Regions from separate parts of the Thaumasiovibrio subtropicus genome, predicted to be linked through region 2. Evidence: riboswitches for the same ligand, from Rfam matches in the RefSeq annotation. Region 2 holds a riboswitch; the other holds the start of a gene.
What was found. Region 2 has a riboswitch for thiamine pyrophosphate ahead of thiD (bifunctional hydroxymethylpyrimidine kinase/phosphomethylpyrimidine kinase). Riboswitches for the same ligand answer to the same signal wherever they lie in the genome.
Positions count from the first base shown of each region.

Region 1: linked by a shared signal. The riboswitch ahead of thiB (thiamine ABC transporter substrate binding subunit) and the one ahead of thiD (bifunctional hydroxymethylpyrimidine kinase/phosphomethylpyrimidine kinase) in region 2 are both predicted to bind thiamine pyrophosphate.

Region 1 covers NZ_AP023054.1:340,091-343,975, forward strand. Annotated here, with positions in the region: gene thiP (thiamine/thiamine pyrophosphate ABC transporter permease) at 1-1,130, opposite strand, end outside; gene thiB (thiamine ABC transporter substrate binding subunit) at 1,173-2,159, opposite strand; TPP riboswitch at 2,195-2,322, opposite strand; gene TSUB_RS01700 (DUF547 domain-containing protein) at 2,477-3,250, shown strand; gene leuD (3-isopropylmalate dehydratase small subunit) at 3,328-3,885, opposite strand, start outside.
Region 2 covers NZ_AP023055.1:785,231-789,115, reverse strand. Annotated here, with positions in the region: gene TSUB_RS19905 (hypothetical protein) at 1-761, opposite strand, end outside; TPP riboswitch at 1,313-1,417, shown strand; gene thiD (bifunctional hydroxymethylpyrimidine kinase/phosphomethylpyrimidine kinase) at 1,474-2,280, shown strand; gene TSUB_RS19895 (ABC transporter ATP-binding protein) at 2,277-3,029, shown strand; partial or broken gene TSUB_RS19890 (ABC transporter permease) at 3,058-3,777, shown strand; gene TSUB_RS19885 (ABC transporter substrate-binding protein) at 3,810-3,885, shown strand, end outside.

The DNA.
Region 1 (3,885 bases), on a different replicon from region 2:
ACCAACCCTGGCGTGACCAAAATTAAGCTTCCGGCCAGTTCCAAACTATCGGCAGCACGGCGTTTATTTGCTAGCCGCCAGTGGCGACTGGTATTTAAGAGGGTGATACCTAAAGCGATCGCAATCAGGCTGGCAAACAGGGCGATATGTAGTGAGTGCAAGGTGGCTTGCCACAGTTGTGGGCTTAACAAAACGTCAAAGGTGCGGGTGTTAATGCCTGCGCTAACAACGGCGATGAAAGGAGGAAGCACAAGCAAGAAGCCTATGCTCAGCCACATGATGTCCCAGCCCCGTTGTGGCAATGAATCCTGATGCGGATAGCGTGAAAAGCCTTGGGCAGGAGCGCTTTCTACTGGCTTCGCAAAACGGTTTATGACAAGTACCAGTAATGTACAGATCCCCATTTGCCACACGGCAAGCATCGCCCCCAAGCCTAAATCGAAATCAAAACGAATCGCTTGATATATGGCCAACTCAATTGTCGTCGCTTTTGGCCCTCCACCCAATGCCATGACAGTCGCAAAACTGGTAAAGCAGAGCATAAAAACTAAGCCGCAAACGTGTGGAATTTGCTGTCGGATTCGAGGCCAAGCCAAGCGCTGGAAACGCTGCCATCGATTGAGGCCAAGGTGCGCAGCGAGCTGGTGTTGTTGAACGGGAATAGATTCGATGCTGATTAATAGTAGCTTGGCAGAAAGCGGCGCATTAAAAAACACATGCGCAAGCAGTATGCCCGATAAGCCATAGATCGAAAACGAGGTACCTAACCAGCGATTGAGTAAGCCACTGTTGCCGTAAATCGCCAGCAAACCAACGACGACGATCAACACAGGCAACACTTGCGTTAGTGAGAAAAGACGAAGTAACCAGCGACGTCCCGGAAAGCGTCGATGAGAGAGTGACTCAGCCAGAGGGATAGCAATGGCTAGGCTTAGCAAGGTGGAGTAGGTTGCTTGAATAAAGCTGAATGCGGTGATGTGGCGAAGGTAGGGATCTTGCCAAATCTGTTGGATATCAAAGGTGGGTGCAATTAACCATAAAGAGAGGAGTGCGCCAAAAATAAAGCAAACAATAAGCCCGGCACTGAGGAGGCCGGGCAGGGTCGTTGACCAATATCGCGAGTTAAGCATGGCGTACTTGTCCGCTATATTGTTGAGATAGCATCATGACGGTTATTGAATGAGGGCAGTTTGCCATTCACGAATCCAACCGCGGCGTTTCTCATTCACCTCTTCTGCACTAAAGTTCAGCGGTGTCTTGGGTACAGTGAGTGTTTCAAAGCCCGCAGGCAGATCAACATCAATCACGGGATACATCCAGTTGCCTGTAGCGATATGTTGTTGGAATCCCTCTGAAAGCATAAATTGAAGAAAGTCGTCGGCGAGTTTGGCGTTCGGTGCATGCTTGAGCTTGGCGGCAACCTCTACTTGCATATAATGGCCCTCGTCGAAGTGTGCAGCAGCATAGTTGCTGTCTTCTTCTGCGATAAGGTGATAGGCCGGTGATGTCGTATAGGAGAGCACCATATCGGCTTCACCATCAAGGAACATGCTGTAGGCTTCAGACCATCCTTTAGTGACGGTCACGGTTTTCTTCGCAATCTTTCCCCATGCTTCAAAGGCGTTCACACCATAAACATGTTTGACCCACAGCATGAGACCTTGACCGGGTGTCGAAGTGCGAGGATCCTGATACAGGATCTTAATGTCGTCGCGCTCAATGAGGTCTTTTAGGCTTGTTGGGGGATTCTCAAGTTGGGTTTTGTTATAAACGAACGCGAAGTAGCCATAATCAAAAGGAACAAAGTGGCTATCTTGCCAACCGCCTGGCAGTGTTAGCGCGGTTGTATCGACATCGTGTTTAGCAATGAGACCGGTTTGTGTTGCTTCGACAATGAGGTTGTCATCCAGACCAAGGATGATGTCAGCATTGGATTTTTCGCCTTCAAGGCGTAAGCGGTTGAGAATAGAAACACCGTCATCAAGTGCGACATAGTTAACATTGCAATCGCATTGTGCTTCAAAGGCGGTTTTGATTGCGGGGCCTGGTCCCCAGTCACTGGCAAACGAGCTGTAGGTATAAATGTTTAATGTGTCATTCGCGGCTACTGCTGGGAGTGTTGCTGCGCACATCAGTATGGCCAAAGCGGTCTTTTTCATCGGTGCTCCAAACAAGGTGTCGGGCGGCACAGGTTATGAGCAGCGAGTCTCAATCCCTACGCCAGCTTAAACTGGATCAGGTTCATTGGGTATCGTAATAGCAATTACTCTCTCAGCCTGCAATGCTTGTTGCGCATGTATCTTGGCTCCCCATGAGAACAAGCTATTGTAACGACTCTTCATCTGTTTGTAACGATAGTGCGGTGAATGTATTGAATTCATTGACGCCATTTGTATCTGTGTCGGTGTGGTGAAAGCTTTTTGGTATCACCGGGTCTCAGTATAGCGTGAACAAATGATAGCGTGAGGAGTGAGCAATGAGAAAGTGGTGGTGGTTACTGTGGTGTGTGACGTTGCCGCTTTGGGCAGCGCCCAAGTCGGATTTGTGGCCGATGTGGGACGCTTCCCAATCTGGAAACGCCACTATTTCACATGATCGATGGCAGCAGGTGTTGAGTCGGTATGTCTCCGTTGAACAATCGCAAAGCTACTTTGATTATGGGAAATACAAAGCCAGTGGCCAAACTGACATTCAGCAGTATCTCTCCACGCTGACTGCAATTGACCCGCGAGGTTTTAGCCGTGAAGAGCAGTTTGCTTATTGGGTCAATCTCTATAACGCTCTGACGGTACAGTTGATCATTGATAACTATCCCCTCGCTTCGATAACGAAACTGGGAGGCTTCTTTCAGTTTGGCCCTTGGGATGATGAGCTTGTGGTGATTGCGGGGGAAGCATTAACGCTCAACGACATTGAACACAGAATCCTTCGCCCTATATGGCAAGAGCCTCGCATTCACTATGCGGTTAATTGCGCGAGCTTAGGTTGTCCTGATCTGTTGCCACATGCTTATACGGCCCAAAACACAGAGACACTGCTAGAGGAAGCAGCAAGGCGTTTTATCAATAGTGATAAAGGTGTGTTGATCAACGGTGATCGCGCGGTGTTAAGCTCGATCTACGACTGGTATGGCGTGGATTTTAAGCCGAGCGTTAAAGCGCATGTGAATCACTATCGTCGAGATAGCTTGCTTGGCGATCATCGCATTGACTATGAGTATGACTGGGATCTTAACCAGCGTAAGCCTTGAGCCTATCTTCGTAAAGGCTGAAAAATAGCAAAGGGAGCCAGTCGGCTCCCTGTGCTTTACGTGATGTAAGACGACGATTATCGCAAAAACGCGGGGATCTTCTCCTCATAGGCGGCTATTTTCTCTTCATGCTGCAGTGTCAGACCAATGTTGTCTAACCCATTCAGTAAGCAGTGGCGACGAAACTCATCGATCTCAAAGGTGTAGACTTCGCCATTGGCTCGTACTTCCATCGCTTCTAAATCAACGGTGATCTCTGCGCCTTCATTGGTTTCGACGTACTGAAACAGTGCATCAACTTCCGCATCTTTGAGGCGAACGGGTACCATCTGGTTGTTGATAGAGTTGCCATAGAAGATATCCGCGAAGCTTGGTGCAATCATCACGCGAATACCGTAGTCAGCGAGTGCCCATGGCGCATGTTCTCGTGACGAACCACAGCCGAAGTTTTCACGAGCTAGCAAGATACTGGCACCAGCATAACGTGGGGCATTCATGACAAACTCAGGGTTGGCTTGCTCTCCGGCATCATCAAGGAAGCGCCAGTCATGGAAAAGGTGTTTACCAAATCCTACTCGAGTTACTTTTTGTAGAAACTGTTTTGGAATGATGGCATCGGTATCCACATTCGCAGC
Region 2 (3,885 bases):
GGCGCAACGAAGCCCGCGATACGTGCTTCTTGTTCTTTAGATAACGTTATCGCTACGGGATCGACCGCCTCTTCAAGGTCACGGGTATTTTCTACCGCATGAGCGATTTCTTGACCGATATCACTCTCTTTCTCTGATGCCAAAGCGCCAAACTCTAGTTCACTAAAGGAAGCTTCAAGCTCCCCCTCTTTCTCTTCAAGAGTCAGTGCGGTAACTGCCGGCGGAGCCGACGCTGTTTCTGCCTCTTCAATATCACTCGTTACAACAACTTCTGAAGGTAGAACAGCCTGAGGAGACGGATTGATAGTAGGTGTAGTGGCAACCTTTGGCTCTGGTGACGACGTCACTTTTGGCGCCTCAGTAAACCAGCTCACTGGCAAAATCCAAGGTTGTCGTGCTTTCCAGCTGGCTGGTAGGTCAGCTTGCAGTGCTTTCGCGTTGGAATAGCCTTCCACCGGTCCGGCGACTAATACCTTGTATTGCACTCCCGACTGTACTTTCTTGCATAAATTGAGTTGAGATCGGATATCCAACGGCAACTCATTTAACTGTTCATTACTTGGTAAGCGCTTTTTATTGGTGCCGGAGAAAAGCTGGATTAAATATCCACCTTTTGATTGAGCATACTCCTGCTCGCACATATTTATATTGTTATCTTGAGCCAAGTCAGAAAATATATCAGCAGAGTCGATATCTGTTTGCGCGTGCAATGCGCTGGACACTGCAAATACTAGTGGCAACAAATGATACTTCTTCTTCATAATGTTCTGCTTAATTAAAATAAACGGTAACAAACAACATTGTCATTTGCATGGATTGTTGACCTCAATTGCCCAATGTTACCACATTAGCCGATTCAATCATCGCCAGATTGACAGACAAATTAGTAAATTCGGCACTAAGATCAACAGCATGAACTTGACGACTCTCAAATTTTCCGGCGAGGTACACAAAAATGCCATGACAATATGAAGTATTTGGCTCAAATTCGCACGGTAACAGCATTGATACTCAATCCACCTCACTCAGCATAGTGACGAATAACGTCCCTACCCCGTTGAGTAATTTATACGCTATCACCACATTCCATCTGGGTTGCATATGTTATCTTGACAACATTTCATGCATTATTTGCAACCAAGTAACTGGTGTGCTGTTTCCTGCATCTGATCTCCCTTCATGAAACGAAAGGTCAAAGACAGTTTGACACAGAGCACAGTTTTTTGATGTATTTAGCTTATTATTCGCAAAGTTAGCCTTACAAACCTATCTGTGAGGCTAACATTCACACTTTGTGCTGACATCAAAGCGCAAAAGTTAGTCGGGGAGCTCAAGTGAGAGCTGAGACTGTTAAATAACAGGACCCGTTGAACCTGATTCAGTTAATACTGGCGTAGGGAACTAACAGGCAGATCACGACTATCTTGCTTCCTGTTATTCGATCTACGTCGCTAAGAAAGGGAAGCAAAGCCTATGTCTACTCCAATCACTTTGACCATCGCAGGCTCCGATAGTGGTGGCGGCGCTGGTATTCAGGCGGATATCAAAGCGATTTCTGCCACAGGTGGCTACGCTTGCTCAGCGATTACCGCATTAACCGCACAAAACACCCAGGGCGTTCAAGGTATCTTACCCATTGATACTGACTTTGTTGCTCAACAACTTGATGCGATTTTCACAGACCTCAATGTCAAAGCCGTCAAAATTGGCATGCTGGCGGATAGCAATATCATTGGCGTTGTCGCGGAGAAACTGCGTCAGTATAGGCCACAGCATATCGTGCTAGACCCTGTCATGGTCGCGACGAGCGGTGATTTGCTGTTAAAAACAGACGCCATTGAAAGCCTAAAAAACGAACTGTTGCCCCTTGCCACGGTTATCACGCCTAATTTGCCCGAGGCGGCAGCACTCACAGGCCTACCAATCCCCCATAACGATGCGGAGACAAAATCACTGATAGCCGCATTGCAAGCACTCAATACCCACGCGGTATTACTCAAAGGCGGGCATCACCATGACGATAGCCAAGCCACTGACTATCTAATAAAAGACGGGAAAGTCACCCCGTATACCGTGGCTCGCCACCACACACACAACACCCATGGTACGGGATGTACTCTCTCGTCAGCGATTGCGAGCTACTTAGCGCAGCAGCACACTTTACATACCGCAGTGGAACTCGGCAAAGCCTACATAACCGACGCGATTAAACACGCCGATGACCTCGAAATTGGCAAAGGCCACGGGCCCGTTAATCACTTCTTTGCTCTCAAAAAATGACCATTACGGCTAATTCGCTGAGCTTGAGATTTGATAATGAAGCTCAGCCACTTTTTGACAACCTCAGCTTTGCTTTTCGTGACTGGACCTGCGTCCTAGGACGAAGCGGTTGTGGTAAAACGACCTTACTTCGTTTACTGGCGGGGTTAACGGACGACGCGCACTTTACGTCGGGCGATATCCGTCTCGGTGATGGTCAGCAAACACAACCACTTAGCCATCAACACGTGGCCTATATGGGACAACAAGACTTGCTGTTCCCTTGGCTCAATGTGCTCGATAACGTCTGCCTATCCTCGGTGATTAAAGGCAAAAAGCCAACCCAAAGCCAGTGTCAAAGAGCCAAGGCATTATTGAAAGAGGTTGGCCTTGAGGGTGAAGAAGCAAAAACACCAAACCAACTTTCCGGTGGAATGCGACAACGCGTTGCTTTGGCAAGAACACTCATGCAAGACAAGCCAGTGGTGTTGATGGATGAGCCATTCTCTGCCCTAGATGCCGTCACGCGACATAAGCTTCAGGCACTGAGTGCCAAATTACTCAAAGGGAAAGATGTGCTTTTAATCACCCACGACCCGCTGGAAGCGTTACGCCTTGGCAATGACTTGTATCTATTACAAGGCCGACCTGCTCAGCTTGTCCCCCTCGTCACTCCAGATACACCGACACCAAGGGAATTGACTGCTGATATTGCGGCGTTACACCAGCAAATCATCGCCAAACTAGAAGGCCAATATGCTGAAGTCTAAAGCACTGACAACCCTCTCCCGAGGTATCATTAGCCTACTGATCATTCTTGGTCTGTGGCAGCTAGCTATCACGGTTTTTGAGTTACCGCCTTTCATATTGCCATCGCCAGTAGCCGTCATGGATAGCATTATCGCGCGTCATGATGTCCTGCTTCGTCATACCAAAGTCACCGCTATCGAAATCGCCTTAGGGTTACTCTTGGGATTAAGCATGGGGCTCTTTTTCGCTTTGCAAATGCTTTTATTTGCCCCGCTACGTCGCTGGCTGCTGCCGATCCTCATCGCCAGCCAAGCCATTCCTGTCTTTGCCATTGCCCCGATTTTAATGCTTTGGCTAGGCTACGGTATCGCTTCAAAGGTTGTGATGGCCGCCATCATTATCTTCTTCCCTGTCACGACCTGTTGTTATGACGGCCTACGACAAACGCCAAAAGGGTATCTCGACCTTGCCAAAACCATGGATGTGAGTCGATGGCAGCTACTGCGCTATGTGCGCTTGCCTGCCGCTTTACCCACCATTGCTTCTGGCATTCGTGTCGCTGTCGTTGTAGCCCCCATTGGCGCTGTTGTTGGCGAATGGGTGGGATCCAGTGAAGGGCTTGGCTATCTCATGCTACACGCCAATGCACGAATGATGATTGCAGATATGTTTGCAGCCCTGTTCATGCTCGCTAGCATGTCCGTCGCACTCTATTTCATCACCGACCAAATTTTAAAACTCGCCATTCCTTGGAATGGCCAACAATAACCACAACAACATTCTAATTAATGAGAGAAAGTATGAAACTATTGAAAAATGCGACGCTTGCGATGAGTGTCCTCTTAACTGCAGGGCAGGCTAACGCAAAAGAGATGA